One region of the Sphingobium sp. BHU LFT2 genome, then DNA from elsewhere that is predicted to be linked to it. Evidence: riboswitches for the same ligand, from Rfam matches in the RefSeq annotation. Region 1 holds a riboswitch; the other holds the start of a gene.

Region 1 (7,834 bases):
TTCACGCTGTTGCGCACGGTGCCGCCGGAATAGATGGGCACATCGATGCTGCCGCTGGCGCTGGCGGACCGATGCGGCGCCAGGAAGCTGTTCGACGGGCGGATGACCAGTTCCTGGAACTGGAGCTGCGAATTGGCCGTGGGCCGCCCCGCTGCCTTCTGGATCGGGACATTCTCATCCGTCGCCCGCTGACCGGCGCGTGCGCCGGTCAGGGTCGGGTTGGTGCGATAGGCCTTGGCCAGCGCGCCCTGCAGGGTTTCGGCATGCGCCACCCCTGCCATGGAGGAGGATAGCAACAGCAAGGCTGTAGCGGCTTGGCGCCGAAGGGTCATACGCTTTGCTGTCATCTATCCTGTCTCAAAAAACGAACTGCTCCGGCGCGGCGAAACCGGGAAGCACGACCATTTCCATGTCGGTAAGGCTGGCGAGACCCAGCACGCCCGCCACCGCGCGGCCGCTGCACAGGCGAGCGACACCGCGTTCGACGACGCCCGTCACCACCCGTCCCCCATCGACTAGCTGCTGGACGAGCGCAGCAGGGACTTCCTCCACCGCGCCGTCAATGAAAAGAACATCATAGGGCGCACCGGCCGATGCGCCGGCGGCCAGCGGGCCACGCACCACGGTCACGCCGGGCACCGCGATCTCCGCGCCACCCTCGACCTCGACTGCCGTCACCTGCGCACCCAGCTCGGCGAGCAGCGCCGCGCTGTAGCCGGTCGCGGCGCCGATCAGCAGCACCTTCTCGCCGGCCTGGACATCGGCTTCCTTGAGCAGACGGCCAGTGACCAGCGGCGGGTTCAGCGCACGGTCGCCGTCCAGCGGGATCGGGCGATCGACATAGGTCATGGCCCGGCGCTCGGCGGGGACATAGTCCTCGCGCGGCACCTTCGCCATCACAGCGATCACGCGCTGATCGTCCACGGCGCTGGTGCGCAGCTGGCTCTCGACCATGGCGGTCCGCATCGAAGAAAAGTTCTGCTCGGTCACGATAGTTCCTCGCTTGGCACAACTGTATTGGCAATGCAATACACTTAGGGGATTACCGGACCTCTAAATCAGCATTTCCCCCGCGCCAAGCGGCTTTCCACGATGGAGAGCGAGATTCTTGGGATTGTTCGCCTTCCCGCGCTTGACTTTGCGATCAAAGGCGGACATTTGCCGCCTCCACCGCACGGAAGGCCCGATGGCGGAGTGGTGACGCAGAGGACTGCAAATCCTTGCACGCCGGTTCGATTCCGGCTCGGGCCTCCATTTTCCAGATAGATGCCCTGCCGACTCCAAGGCAGCAGCCCTGTTCAGGCTGCGCTGCGACGCATCGCCTGCCGCCAGCGCCAATAGCCCAGCACCGCCAGTCCGATCATCGCGGCATAGAGACCGGCCGTCAGCCACAATCCCTTGAACGCGAACATGCCGACATAGAAAATGTCGACCGCGATCCACAGCAGCCAGCTCGCCGCATGGCGCCGCGCGGTCCAATATTGGGCTACCAGGCTAAAACTGCTCAGCGCCGAATCCATCCAGGGCAGCGCCGCATCGGTATAATGATGGGTGAACCAGCCGATCGCGCCGGCACAGAGTGCGCCCAGCGCCAGCCCCTTGGCGGCCCGTATCGGCGGCAGCGGCACCACCCTTACCTCGCCCTCGTCCCGCTTGCCCCGCGCCCAGCCGATCCAGCCATAGACGATGGCGATGCCGAACAGCCCCTGCAGCACCATGTCGGCATAGAGGCGCACGTCCAGGAACAGCTTGGCATAAAGGGCGCAGGCCATCAGGTTGACCGGCCAGCACAGCAGATGCCGCCGCGCCGTCAGCCAGATGCCGAGGAAGCTGATGATGACGGCAATGATCTCCAGCATCGACATCAGGCCGCCCCCCCCTCGCGAAGTTGCGCCAGAAAGCCCTGCCCCGCCCCCGACAGGAACCAGTCGGCATGGCCGACCAGATAAGCCTGCCAGGCCAGCATCGCGTCTTCGCGATCGGCCAATATGCCGAAGAAATAGTCAATTTCGGTCAGCGCGAACTCGACATGGACCAGCGGCAGCAAGCGCAGCAGCGTATCGATCTCGGCATGTCCCAGCGGCAGGACACTGCGATAGCCCGCCAGCAAGGCCAGCGCCCCCTCGACATCCGCCGACTCGGCCAACCGACCCTGATCCAGCGTTAGCCAGGGAATCGCCGTCCGCTCGATCGCGGTGGCCAGATCATGCAGCGGGCAGCTGCGGGTCGACAGGCCGAAATCGAAGATGCTGCTGACCGCGCCTTCCGCCGACCAGAGCAGGTTGGAGGGGTGCCAGTCATTATGGGTCCAGAGCGCAGGCTGCTCTGCGAGCCGCGGCGCCAGCCCCTCCCCCAATGCCGCCAACAGCCGCGCCAGTTCCGACCGCCAGGGCATGTCCGCCAGGAAGGCCGCCACCGCCGGCCGCGCCGCGACATAGGCGTCCGCTGCGGCCAGTGGATCAACGGCAGGCAATATGGTGAAGCTCGACACCAGCGGATGCCGCCCGCGTGCCGGCGCGGCGAAACCGGCCGCTGCCCGATGCAGTTGCGCCAGCGCGACACCAGCCGCAAAGGCGTGATCGGGCGACAGGAAGGGCGTCCAGGACTGGCGATCGCGATAGAGATCGATACCCGGCGCCTGGCGATGCAGTTCGTAGCTCCATTCGCCCAGCGCCATCGCGCCGGCACCATCGGTCGCGCGCAGCACATCGGGCACCGCCAGTCCGGCACCACGCAGATGCGCCATATAGCCATGCTCCTCGGCCAGCGCCGCCGGCGTCCGCAAGCGCTGGTGATGCCGCTTCAGGAACAGCGGGCCGCGATCCGTCTCGACCAGCGCTGCCGCCGAAAAGGGGCGCGGCGAATGCCAGGCCAGCGCCGCCAGCCGGCCAGCGTCGGGAAAATGGGCCAGCACCGCCGCCGCCTCGTCCACCGTGATAGCCGGCCAGGCCGGCGCCTCCAGCGCCAGCCCCATGCCATGGACCAGATGCGGAGCGGCGGCGCTCATCGTCAGAAGGCGCGCGACAGCGTCGCCACCACGGCGCGCCCACTGCCGACATAATAGGTCGGCGCCGAACCGGCGATCAGCGTACCGTTGCGCCCGACCGTGTCCTGCGCATTGGTGCTGATCGAATAGACGCCCGACAGGACGCGCGGATTGGTGACATTGATCGCGTTGATGCGCAGGTCCATCACCTGCGCATCGATCAGCCCGGCCAGATGCACGCCGACCGACAGGTCCAGCGTGGCATAGCCCTTGATGCTCTCGTCATTCATGAAGGTCGCATATTGGCGGCCGACATATTTGAGCGCGCTGCTGCCGAACAGCCGGCCGTCATCATAGGTGCTGCCCAGCGCGAACTGGAAGCTGGGGGCCGACACGGCCCGCTTGCCCCTGGTCGGCAGATAATTGCCGTTGATCGCCAGATCGTCGTTCAGCCGCGTGTGCAGATATTCGGCCGAGGCATAGATGCTCATCCCCTTGGCCGGGCGATAGTCGATCTCGCCATCCAGGCCATAGCTGCTCTGGCTGCCGGCGTTGATGGTCGAATTGACCAGCGCGCCGCCGCTGTCGATCACCGTCGCCACCTGGCGGTTGCGGAAATGATAATGGAAACCGGTCAGCGAGAAGGACAGGCTGGGGCCGATATAGCGATAGCCCAGTTCCTGCGAGATCGAATATTCGTTCTTCAGGCCGTCGGTGCCCTGGCTCACCAGTTCGCCGCCATAATAGCTGTTGTAGAGCGCGAACTCGTTGGGCGTGCGGAAATTGGTGGTGATGTTGGCGAACAGCTGCTGCCGGTCGTCCAGCTGATAATGGATCGCCGCCCGCGGCAGCGCGGCGAAGCTGTCGATCCGCACCGTCGATTGCGGACCGGGCAAATAGTTGCGGCCGTTGCGCAGCAGGTTGACGCCCTTGAAGCCGATGTCGATGCCCAGCTTAGGCGTCACCGCAATGCTGTCGGACAGGAAGAAGCCCTTGGTGACCGTCTCCGTGCGCTGATTTTCATAGGCCAGCAGGCGCCCGTCGACGGTGCGGATCGCCTTGTCCTGATAGCCCCACTGGTCGACCGGCCGGCCATCGGCATCGATCGACGTATAGGATTGCGTCACCCGGTCGGTGCCATAGTCGAACCACAGGCCAGCCACGATCCGATGCGCGCCGGCCTGCAGCGTCAGCTTGCTGACGTCGCCGACGCGGAACTGCTTGCCGGTCCAGTTGCCCATCACCGTGGCGACGCCATCGACCGCGCCGGGCAGGTCGATCGGCTGGGTCAGCTCCTCGGTGCCCAGATAGTTGCCGGTGGTGGTCAGCTGCGTGCCATAGGGCGAATTGCCATGGCCCATCTGCAGATAGGCGCTGCTGTCGAAGCTCAGCGTGTCACTCAGCTTCAGGTGGACGGGCGCCGCGACATAGAAATTGCGGAACGGCGCGCGATAGAGGCGCCAGTAGTTGGTATTCCCCTCGCTATAGGTCTCGTCGAAATTATAGCCCCGGCCAGAGGCTTCCCAATCCGCCTTGCTCGGGCTGGGATAGGTCGATGTCTTGGCGTCGTTGAAGGAAAAGGCGATGCTCGCCCGATTGCCATCGCCCCATTCGTTCAGCAGCTTCGCATCGATATGCTGGCGCTGGTCATGGCCCGCCCCGCGCCAGTTGTCGGCGCGGTTGTTGGAATAGGAAATGAAGCCCTTCAGCCCGGTCGACCCGATCCGTCCCGTGTCGATCCGCGCAAAGATGCGCCGCTCGTCATAGGAACCGACCGACAGGTTGACGAGGCCGCCCGCCTCCGCCCTGGGATCATCCAGCGTCAGCGACAACAGGCCACCGGCGGCCGCGACCACCGGCGAGTCAATGTCTGCCGCGCCCTGCGCCAGCATCACCTGCCGCACATTCTCCGCATCGGCAAATTGCGAGGGATAGGCATAATAATAGCCGATGTCGTTCTGCGGCGCGCCTTCCATCAGCACGCCGATCTGGTCCTGGCCCAGGCCGCGCAGCGTCAGGCTGGAGGACGCCGACAGGCCATAGGGGTCGCTGGACGAGACATTGGCGCCGGGCAGCAGATTGACCAGCTGGAACGCGTTGAGCGTCGGCGCCTGCTTGATGATGAAGTCGGTGGAGATCGCGCTGACCGCCTTGGGCGCGCTCTGGTCGGGCAACAGGCCTTCGGGGTCGGGATGGCCGACGACCTGGATATTGGTCGACTGGTCCAGCTCATCCTCCGCCATTACAGGCGACGCAATCATCAACAGGGCCAGCGTCAGACAGGCGCTTCCAACATGGGGCAATCGGGCAGTCTTCATTTCACGTCCACTCCACAGGAGGGACGACGGACCTGCCGCCTTGCCCTCCCTACGCCGGTATCAGCCGGATCAGGTTCAGCGGGTCGTGGTCTGCTGACCACCTCTCAGCCGCGCATGAGCGGCCCCCCGGGGATGGCCGCCCCTTAGGCGTTTCGACGCGAAGTGGAAAGCCCTCTCTATCGGCTCTCGACTTATCGAAGCCCGCCCGGCTAAGACATGGCCATGATGAAGCTGTTCATTGGCAACAAGGCCTATTCGAGTTGGTCGCTGCGCGGCTGGCTGGCGTGCAAGCTCTCCGGCCTTCCGTTCGAGGAAGTGGTGGTCCCCCTCTATGACGAGGAATGGGAAAAGCGTCGCGAGGGCGATGAGTTCGCCCCCTCCTCCGGCAAGGTGCCGATCCTGTGGGATGGCGACGACATCGTCGTGTGGGACAGCCTGGCCATCGTCGAATATCTCAATGAAAAGGCCGGGGGCGACCAGTTCTGGCCGACCGATCCGGGTGCCCGCGCCATGGCCCGCTCGATGGCGGCCGAAATGCACAGCAGCTTCGCCGCGCTCCGCCGCGAGCACAGCATGAACATCCGCCAGATCTATGATCCGGTCCCGCCGTCGGAGGCCGTCGCCCACGACATCAGCCGTATCATGCAGCTCTGGGCCCAGGCCCGCGCCCGCTATGGTGGCGAGGGTGACTTCCTGTTTGGCGAGTTCGGCGCCGTCGACCTGATGTTCGCGCCGGTCGTTACCCGCTTCATCACCTATCAGCTGCCGGTCGCCCGCTTTGCCGAAGCCTATATGCGCGCGATCATCGCCCATCCCTGGATGCAGGAATGGATCGGCGAGGCGCAGGCCGAGGAATGGGTGATCGACAAGTTCGAAGTCCCGCCACAGACGGCCTGATCCGATGAGCGACAGCCCCGAGGCCAAGCAGGAAACCCGCAAGGAGGAAGCCGCTCGCATCCGCCGTCGCTGGATCACGCTGGGCGAATTGCTGGCGGTGGCGGCGGTGCTGATCTCCGCCCTCACCCTCTATCTCAACTGGGCCGACAAGAAGGACGAGCGCGCCAGCAAGGCCGCCGAAAGCAGCAAGGCCTCCGCCCGTGCCGCCCGGCTGGTGCTGAACGCCGCAGCCGATGGCGACAGCCGGCTGACGCTCAAGCCCGCCGATCCCGATCAGCTGGTGCAGAGCCAAACCATCCATTTCCCCAAGGCGCTCGGCATCGCCCCGGTCGACACCACCGGCGAACCGCGGATCGAGGCCGGCTGGTTCGAGGATGCGCTGAAAAAGGCGCGCAATGCCGCCAAGCTGCCCGACGACAGCATCGGCGACGAGAAACTGCCGGTGACCATCGTCACCCAGTTCGTCGTCAATGGCGACACCCACAGCGATTCCGCCGTCTACGACATCGGCTATGGCATCGCCGGCAAATGGCTGTCCGGCCATAAGCTGACCCTGCGCGGCCTGTCCCTGGTCAGCCACGCCCAGGGCGCCGACGCCCAGGCCCAGATCGACGCCCGCTGGGCGCGCCAGACAAAAGGCTAGGGCCGCCCGGCCACGTTCAGGCAGGCCGCAAGCGACCAGTTTTTGCCGTCCAAATCTCGGGAGTTGTTCCCGATTGCGGACGTTCGGTGTGAATGGCATTGATGAGCTATGAGCAAAAATGATCGTCTCTGGGATCGATACTGGGGTATCCGCGACAATCACAAAACTGGCTATGCTATGCCTATAATCTGGCACCTTTCCTTTCAACGCGATCCATTAGCGATGACGGAACTTGGCAGCACATTCGACAAGCCCGGTAGCCTTGCCAATCCATTTAGCCAAGCAGGCCTTGCCTATCGAGCATTTCGTCGTGGTCACCTGACCGCCGCGCAGCATCTTGCTATGAACGCATTCAATGGACGTGATCTCCGCGGATATCGGCATTGGCTGGCGCGTGCTGCTAAGCTTGGAGACGTTGATGCCGCTCGCGAGTTGAAGCGATTTGAACTTCGGTTGCCGCATACAAATGCGGCCCTCATAGGGCGCAAGCGTCCTTATCGCCCATCTGATTTCGCGTAAGCCGACCCCACCCAAATCCGTCATCCCAACCACAAAAAACCCGGTCGCTCCTTGCGGGAGCGCCGGGCCTTTTGCTCGTCCGGGGACGGGTGTCGGGTTTAGCCGACGATTTCTTCGGGCTTGAAGAAATAGGCGATCTCGATCGCGGCATTTTCTTCGCTGTCCGAACCATGGACCGAATTGGCTTCGATCGATTCGGCCAGTTCCTTGCGGATGGTGCCGGCGTCGGCATTGGCCGGGTTGGTGGCGCCCATGATGTCGCGGTTGCGGGTCACGGCGTTTTCGCCTTCCAGAACCTGGACGACGACCGGGCCCGAGATCATGAAGGCGACCAGGTCAGCAAAGAAGGGGCGTTCCTTGTGAACGGCGTAGAAGCCTTCGGCCTGTTCGCGGCTCATGCGGATGCGCTTGGAAGCGACGACGCGCAGGCCGGCTTCTTCCAGCATCTTGGTGACGGCGCCGGTCAGGTTG
Region 2 (7,834 bases), on a different contig from region 1:
GTGATCCTAGCCGAAATATTCATGCCATGCCTCCAGCAGGCGATCCCGATGGGTCGCCACTAAAGCGAGTATGCCATTGATCTCGGAGCGACGGAAGCCGCTGGTCTTCGCCATGGCTACCGGGTCCAGCCAGACCTTCATGGATGCGCCGCCCCTGTCGACATGAACATGGGGCGGTTCATTGGGTTCGTGGCTGTAGAAATAGAAGCGATAGCCATCGAGGCGCAAGATGGTCGGCATCGGTCACGGTTCCCCATAGGATGCCGAACCATCTATAATGAAGCGGTGAGCGGATCACCCGGTAAAATCGAGAAAGTTACCGGGTGCCAAAGCCTCAATCATGCTCCCTGCCACCGGCGCCCATATAGAGTTCGCTGCCGGTTTCCTTGAAGAGCTTGCTCATCTCTTCCATGCCTTTCAAGGCCGCGGCCTTGCTGGCTTCCGCCACTTCCGCGCCGGTCAGGCCAGCCGCCAGGAAGCCGTCGGCGGGCTGGTTCTTCTTGGCGGCGAAATCCCTCACTTCCTGCGTGATCTTCATCGAGCAGAATTTGGGGCCGCACATGGAGCAGAAATGGGCGCTCTTGGCGCCTTCGGCCGGCAGGGTCTGGTCATGATATTGTTCGGCCGTATCGGGGTCCAGGGACAGGTTGAACTGGTCGCGCCAGCGGAATTCGAAGCGGGCGCGGCTGAGCGCGTCATCGCGGACCTTGGCGGCCGGGTGGCCCTTTGCCAGGTCGGCGGCGTGGGCGGCGAGCTTGTAGGTGACGACGCCGACCTTCACATCGTCGCGGTCGGGCAGGCCCAGATGCTCCTTGGGGGTGACGTAGCAGAGCATCGCCGTGCCATACCAGCCGATCTGTGCCGCGCCGATGCCTGACGTGATATGGTCATAGCCCGGCGCGATGTCAGTGGTGAGCGGCCCCAAGGTGTAGAAGGGCGCTTCGCCGCAGACCTGGAGCTGCTTTTCCATATTCTCCTTGATCTTGTGCATGGGCACATGGCCCGGCCCTTCGATCATCACCTGCACATCCTGCTTCCAGGCGCGGTGGGTCAGTTCGCCCAGCGTGTAGAGTTCGGAGAATTGCGCTTCGTCATTGGCGTCGGCAATCGAGCCGGGGCGCAGGCCGTCGCCGAGCGAATAGGCGATGTCATAGGCCTTCATGATCTCCGTGATCTCGTCGAAATGATCGTAGAGGAAGCTCTCCTTGTGGTGCGCGAGGCACCATTTCGCCATGATCGATCCGCCGCGCGAGACGATGCCGGTGACGCGCCTGGCCGCCATCGGGATATAGGCCAGGCGCACGCCGGCATGGATGGTGAAATAGTCGACGCCCTGTTCGGCCTGTTCGATCAGGGTATCGCGGAAGATATCCCAGGTCAGATCCTCGGCGATGCCGCCGACCTTTTCGAGCGCCTGATAGATGGGGACGGTGCCGATCGGCACGGGCGAGTTGCGGATGATCCATTCGCGCGTGTCGTGGATGTTGCGGCCGGTCGACAGGTCCATCACCGTGTCGGCGCCCCAGCGGATCGACCAGACCAGCTTGTCGACTTCGGAGGCGACGTCGGAGGCGACCGCCGAGTTGCCGATATTGGCGTTGATCTTCACCAGGAAATTGCGGCCGATCGCCATCGGCTCGGATTCCGGGTGGTTGATGTTGGACGGGATGATGGCGCGGCCACGGGCGACTTCATCGCGCACGAATTCCGGCGTCACATAATCGGGGATCGACGCGCCCCAGCTTTCGCCGTCGCGGACATATTCGGCGAGGCGGGCACGGCCCAGATTTTCGCGCTCGGCGACATATTCCATTTCCGGGGTGATGATGCCGCGACGGGCATAATGCATCTGGGAGACGTTGGCGCCGGGCTTGGCGCGCAGGGGGCGCTTCACCACGTTCGGGAAGGGCTGGACGCCGCCGCTGCGGTCCGGCCCTTTCAGGCCATTATCCTCCGGCTTGATCTCGCGTGCGTCATATTCCTCGACATCGCCGCGCTCGCGGATCCAGTCGCGGCGCAGTTGCTGGAGGCCCGCCATGATATCGATATGCGCGTCCGGATCGGTATAGGGGCCGGAGGTATCATAGACGCGGACCGGCGGCTCGCCGCTGCCCGGTTCCAGATGAATTTCGCGCATGGCGACCTTGCGCGGGCCGACCTGGATCTTCTTCGAGCCGCGAATGGGCCCGGTGGTAACGCGCATTTCGGTGCGGGCGGGGACGTCTGCCATAACTTCTCTCTCCTTCAGGCGGAAAGAGAGTGCGGGCGGTGTCACGGGACGAGTGGCACGACGCGCTTCCCTCCCTACGCCAGTGTCAACTGGATCAGGTTCAGCGGGTCGCGGCCACAAAGCCGCCTCTCAACCGTCTGCGGACGGTCCCCCGGGGATATGGGCATTGGATAGCGCAAGCGCGGCGGCAGGGGAAGCCCTTCGCGAGCCGATCGCCTTGCGCCGGGGCGATGGAGACCATAATTGGAAGAAGATCCAGCAAGAGGCCGATCGTGCAGAACAGCGCCCCACCCCATCCCGATTCCGAGAAGGCCCGGCGCAAAGCGTTGCGGCACGAGATGCGGATGGTGGCGGTGCGGCCGCGGCGCTGGGGGCTGTGGCTGCTGACGCTCGGCGCGCTGCTGCTGATCCTGCCGTCGGCCTTTGGCGTTCACAGCCTGATGGGCTGGTCGCCGATGCTGCTGGGGCTGGTCGCCTGTGCCGCGTCGCTGCCCTTGCTGGTGGCGGGCGCGGTGTTGCGACGGCGTTACCTGCGGGGACAGCTCGCGCGGGATTGAGGACAACAAAGGGGGGGCGCAATGAAGAGGTTTTTGACGATGGTTTCTGCTGCCTTGCTGACCGGCGCTGGCGCGCCCGCCCCCGCTCCGGCGGACGATCCGTTCGTCTGGCTGGAGGACTGGACCGGGCCGCGCGCGATGCAGTGGGTGGAGACGGAGAACAAGGCGACCGTCGCCACGCTGCAGGGCGATCCGCGCTATGCCGACTATTACAGGCAAGCGCTGGCGATCGCATCGGCCAAGGACCGGATCGCGATGCCGATGCTGATCCATGGCCGCATCTATAATTTCTGGCGCGATGCCGACCATCCGCAGGGCGTGTGGCGCTATACGTCCGAGGCCGATTATGCGGCGGCGTCGCCGAGCTGGACGACCGTGCTGGACCTGGATGCGCTGTCCAAGGCGGAAGGGAAGAAGTGGGTGTGGAAGGGCGCGACCATCCTCGACCCCGAGGAGCGGATCGCACTGCTGGCGCTGTCGGACGGCGGCGAGGATGCGGTGCGGCTGCGCGAGTTCGACCTGGTCGATGGCCGTTTCGTGCCGGGCGGGTTCGATATTCCCAACGCCAAGCAGAATGCCGAATGGCTGGACAAGGATAGGCTGCTGCTGGCGCGCGACTGGGGGGAAGGCACGATGACCAAGTCGGGCTATCCCTTCGTCATCAAGACGCTGAAGCGCGGGCAGAAGCTGGAAGACGCGCAGGAAGTGTTTCGTGGCGCGGCGAGCGACCAGCTCATGTCGATGCCGATCCTGCTGAGCGACGCACAGGGCAACAGGGCCGCCTTCCTGTTTCGCGGCGTCACCTTCTTCGGCAACGAGACCTGGCTGCTGACGCCGCAGGGGACGAAGCGACTGGCGCTGCCGGCCAAGAGCCAGTTGCAGGGCATGGTCGACGGGCAGGTACTGATCCAGACCAGCGAAGCCTGGACCAGCGGCGGCGTGACCGTGCCGGCGGGCGCGCTGGCAAGTGTGGCGGCGAAAGCCTTGCAGGATGGCGGGGTACTGACGCCCGAGATATTGTTCGCACCGACGCCGCGCCAGTCGATCGACGGGGTGGTGGCGACTAAGAACCGGGTCGTGCTGAGCCTCAACGACAATGTGCGCGGGCGGGTGCGGGTCTATGCGCGCGGGGCCAAGGGCTGGAGCGCGCAGCCGGTCGACCTGCCCGACAATGCGACGATCAGCGCGGTCGCCGCATCCGACAAGAGCGACCAGGCCTATCTGGCGGTGGCCGGCTTCCTGGCGCCGACGACATTATGGGCGATGGACGCGGCTGATCCGAAACCGGTGCAGGTAAAGGCGATGCCGGCGCGCTTCGATGCGGCAGGTCTTGTCGTCGAACAGTTCGAGGCGGTGTCGAGCGACGGGACCAAGATTCCCTATTTCATCGTCCACAAGAAGGGGATGACGCCCGACGGCAGTACGCCGACGATCATGACTGCCTATGGCGGCTTCGAGGTGCCGATGACGCCCAGCTATGCCGCGATCACCGGCAAGCTGTGGCTGGAGCGGGGCAACAGCTTCGTGCTGGCCAATATCAGGGGCGGCGGCGAGTTCGGCCCGGCCTGGCATGAGGCGGGCCTCAAGACCAAGCGCCAGATCATCTATGATGATTTCGCGGCGGTGGCGCAGGATATCTTTGCACGCAAACTGTCGAGCCCGCAGAAATTCGGCATCTATGGCGGGTCCAATGGCGGGCTGCTGATGGGGGTGGCGTTCAACCAACATCCTGACCTCTGGAACGGGGTGGTGATCCAGGTGCCGCTGCTCGACATGATCCGATACGAGCAGATCGCGGCCGGCGCGTCCTGGGTCGACGAATATGGCAGCGTGTCGGTGCCGGAGGAGAAGGCGTTCCTCGAGAAAATCTCGCCCTATGCCAATATCCGCAAGGGGGCGACCTATCCCACGCCCTATATCTGGACCACGACCAAGGACGACCGGGTCGGGCCGCAGCATGCGCGCAAGTTCGCCGCGCGGCTGAAGGAGTTTGGCCTGCCCTATCTCTTCTACGAGGATACCGCCGGCGGCCATTCGGGCGACGCCGATATCGAACAGGGCGCGCGGTTGCAGGCGATGCAGATGGTCTATTTCAGCCAAAGGCTGGAGGGGAAATAGGGGTTCGGCCGCGTAGACAAATTCAGCACGCGCCGAATGGCCGGGATGGGTGGGTTGCGACCGTCAGCTTTCTGATTGTTGCGAGGCCTCGTAGGCGGCAAATGGACCAAGCACCGCTCTGTGTTCGGCCATTCGAGCATAAAACTCAGTCTGGCTGGGCAGCTCATGTGCAAGACCAGCCCAATTGTCTGCAACCAGATTTGCGAAATCCGATGCTTTCATATGATCCACTTTTGTTGGACTTTCTGGTACTGAATAACCCATAGCTTCAATGGCTTGAATAGCTGACCAAGCGGCAAGATTCGGGTTTTCCGCTCGACAAATCACGCTAACAAATGCTCCGATGAAGCGATCGGGGAGCGCTTCTGCACCGGCTTTCACGTGAAGCGGCACTATCCATACATCCAAATCCGCAAGCGGATGTGGAGTATTTTTCTTCCGGCGAAATAGACCCATCTGACTTTCTATATGGGAACAAGCGAGCGTCCGATAGTGGTCGCTTTCAGACCATCCTCCCCTGCCAGGGGAGGTGGATGGCCGAAGGCCAGACGGAGGGGTGTCACTCTCTCGATAGGGAGATACCCCTCCACCACTTCGTGGTTCCCCTCCCCTTCCAGGGGAGGAATTTGCAGCCGCTTATGGTCGCTTCCTGCCAATCACGACCTGCGTCATTCTGACGGAAGTCAGGATCCATTCTGCGTTCCGCCAGAAAGGAAGCGCCGAATGGATCCCGGATCAAGCATGCCCTGAGCCTGTCGAAGGGGCCGGGATGACGTCGGTTCAATGAGGGGATGGCCGGGGCTGACGCGAACGGAAATTGCGAGAATCTTTGGCGAAGCGACAGTTTCGCATTGCATTGCAGCAAAGCGTGGTTTCTGATCGCATCATGCTCAAGGCCGCGCTGCACCACCTGACCGCCTATCGCTATAGCCGCCCGATCCGTCTGGGTCCGCAAGTGATAAGATTGCGGCCCGCGCCGCATAGTCGCACCAGGATTCCCAATTATGCGCTGAAGATCGAGCCGGCGAACCATTTCCTCAACTGGCAGCAGGACCCGCACGGCAACTGGCTGGCGCGGATCGTCTTTCCCGATCCGGTCGATCATTTCAGTATCGAAGTCGACCTGCTGGCCGATCTGGATATCATCAACCCGTTCGACTTCTTCGTCGAACCCTATGCCGAAAATTACCCCTTCAGCTATGACGAGCAGCTGGAGACCGATCTGGCGGCCTATTATGACGTCGAGGCGCAGGGACCGCTGTTCGAGGAACTGGTCGCGCAGCATGCCGCGTTCGAGGGGCGGACGATCGACTTCCTGGTCGATGTGAACAGCAAGCTGCAGCAGCGCATCGGCTATGTCATTCGCATGGAAACCGGGGTGCAGTCGCCCGAGGAGACGCTGGACATCGGCACCGGATCGTGCCGCGATTCCGCCTGGCTGCTGGTGCAGTTGCTGCGTCGGCTGGGCTTTGCCGCGCGTTTCGTGTCGGGCTATTCGATCCAACTGGTTGCGGACGTCGAGCCGATCGAAGGGCCCAAGGGCGTCACCCAGGATGTGGTCGACCTGCATGCCTGGGCCGAAGCCTATGTGCCCGGCGCCGGCTGGATCGCGCTTGATGCGACCAGCGGCATGTTTGCGGGCGAAGGGCATATCCCGCTCTGCGCCACGCCCCATTATCGGTCCGCCGCCCCGATCAGCGGCATGGCCGAGCCGGCCGAGGTCGATTTCAATTTCGCGATGAATGTCAGCCGCATTGCCGAGGCGGTGCGGATCACCAAGCCCTTTACCGAGGGGCGCTGGGCGTCGCTGATGGCGCTGGGCGAGCAGGTGGACGCGGACCTGATCGCGCAGGATGTGCGGCTGACCACCGGCGGCGAGCCGACCTTCGTCGCGGTCGACGATCCACAGGCGGGCGAATGGAATGGCGATGCGGTCGGGCCGACCAAGGCAGGCTATGCCGACCGGCTGATCCGGCGGCTGCGCGATCGGTTCGCGCCCGGCGCGCTGCTGCACCATGGCCAGGGCAAATGGTATCCGGGCGAAAGCCTGCCGCGCTGGGGCTATTCGATCTACTGGCGGGCGGATGGCGTGCCGATCTGGCGCGATGCCGGGCTGATCGCGGGCGAACCGGAGGCGGGCGATACGACCATTACCGCCGAGGATGCCGGCCGCTTCCTCACCGCCATGGCGGAAGGGCTGGGGGTCGAGACCGATTTCGTCCAGCCGGTGTTCGAAGATGCGCTGGCCTGGTCGGTGAAGGAGGCGGAACTGCCCGCCAATACCGAGCCGGGCGACCCCAAGTTCGACAATCCCGAGGAACGCAGCCGGATGGTGCGCGCGTTCGAGGGCGGCCTTTCCAAGACGGTCGGCTATGTGCTGCCGATCCAGCGCTGGCAGACGCAGGCGAGCGCGCCGCGCTGGCAGAGCGAGGTGTGGAAGGTGCGGCGCAAGGCGCTGTTCGCGGTGCCGGGGGATTCGGCACTGGGATACCGCCTGCCGCTGGGCACCCTACCCTATGTGCCGCCGTCCGATTTCCCCTATATCCACCCGCAGGATACGAGCGAGCCGCGCGAACCGCTGGCCGATTATCGTGCCGAGGCGGAAGCCGAAACCAGCGCACCGGCGGAACGGTTCGAGCGGTCCGAAGTCGCCACCGCCGAGCATCAGGACCGGCAGGAACAGGTCTTCATCGAAGGCGCGGTGCGCACCGCCGTCACGGTCGAGCCGCGCGGCAATTTCCTGTCCGTCTTCATCCCGCCGGTGAAGACGCTGGACGATTATCTGGAGTTGATTGCGCAGGTCGAGAAGGTGGCCGAGGCGACCCGCATCCCGGTGCGGATCGAGGGCTATGCGCCGCCGTCCGACCCGCGCGTCAACGTGCTGAAGGTGACGCCCGACCCCGGCGTGGTCGAGGTGAATATCCAGCCG

The links. Region 1 has a riboswitch for thiamine pyrophosphate ahead of JQK15_RS02140 (TonB-dependent receptor). Riboswitches for the same ligand answer to the same signal wherever they lie in the genome.
Region 2: linked by a shared signal. The riboswitch ahead of thiC (phosphomethylpyrimidine synthase ThiC) and the one ahead of JQK15_RS02140 (TonB-dependent receptor) in region 1 are both predicted to bind thiamine pyrophosphate.

Annotation. Positions count from the first base shown of each region.
Region 1 is NZ_JAFCGW010000001.1:426,493-434,326, forward strand. Features, by position in the region: gene JQK15_RS02115 (TolC family outer membrane protein) at 1-347, opposite strand, end outside; gene JQK15_RS02120 (protein-L-isoaspartate O-methyltransferase family protein) at 358-990, opposite strand; tRNA gene JQK15_RS02125 (tRNA-Cys) at 1,181-1,254, shown strand; gene pnuC (nicotinamide riboside transporter PnuC) at 1,299-1,865, opposite strand; gene JQK15_RS02135 (phosphotransferase enzyme family protein) at 1,865-3,007, opposite strand; gene JQK15_RS02140 (TonB-dependent receptor) at 3,010-5,304, opposite strand; TPP riboswitch at 5,334-5,443, opposite strand; gene JQK15_RS02145 (glutathione S-transferase family protein) at 5,527-6,201, shown strand; gene JQK15_RS02150 (hypothetical protein) at 6,206-6,844, shown strand; gene JQK15_RS02155 (hypothetical protein) at 6,953-7,363, shown strand; gene ndk (nucleoside-diphosphate kinase) at 7,462-7,834, opposite strand, start outside.
Region 2 is NZ_JAFCGW010000003.1:106,223-114,056, forward strand. Features, by position in the region: gene JQK15_RS07830 (DUF2442 domain-containing protein) at 1-23, opposite strand, end outside; gene JQK15_RS07835 (DUF4160 domain-containing protein) at 7-240, opposite strand; gene thiC (phosphomethylpyrimidine synthase ThiC) at 335-2,230, opposite strand; TPP riboswitch at 2,285-2,394, opposite strand; gene JQK15_RS07845 (hypothetical protein) at 2,503-2,787, shown strand; gene JQK15_RS07850 (prolyl oligopeptidase family serine peptidase) at 2,809-4,905, shown strand; gene JQK15_RS07855 (hypothetical protein) at 4,969-5,361, opposite strand; gene JQK15_RS07860 (transglutaminase family protein) at 5,792-7,834, shown strand, end outside.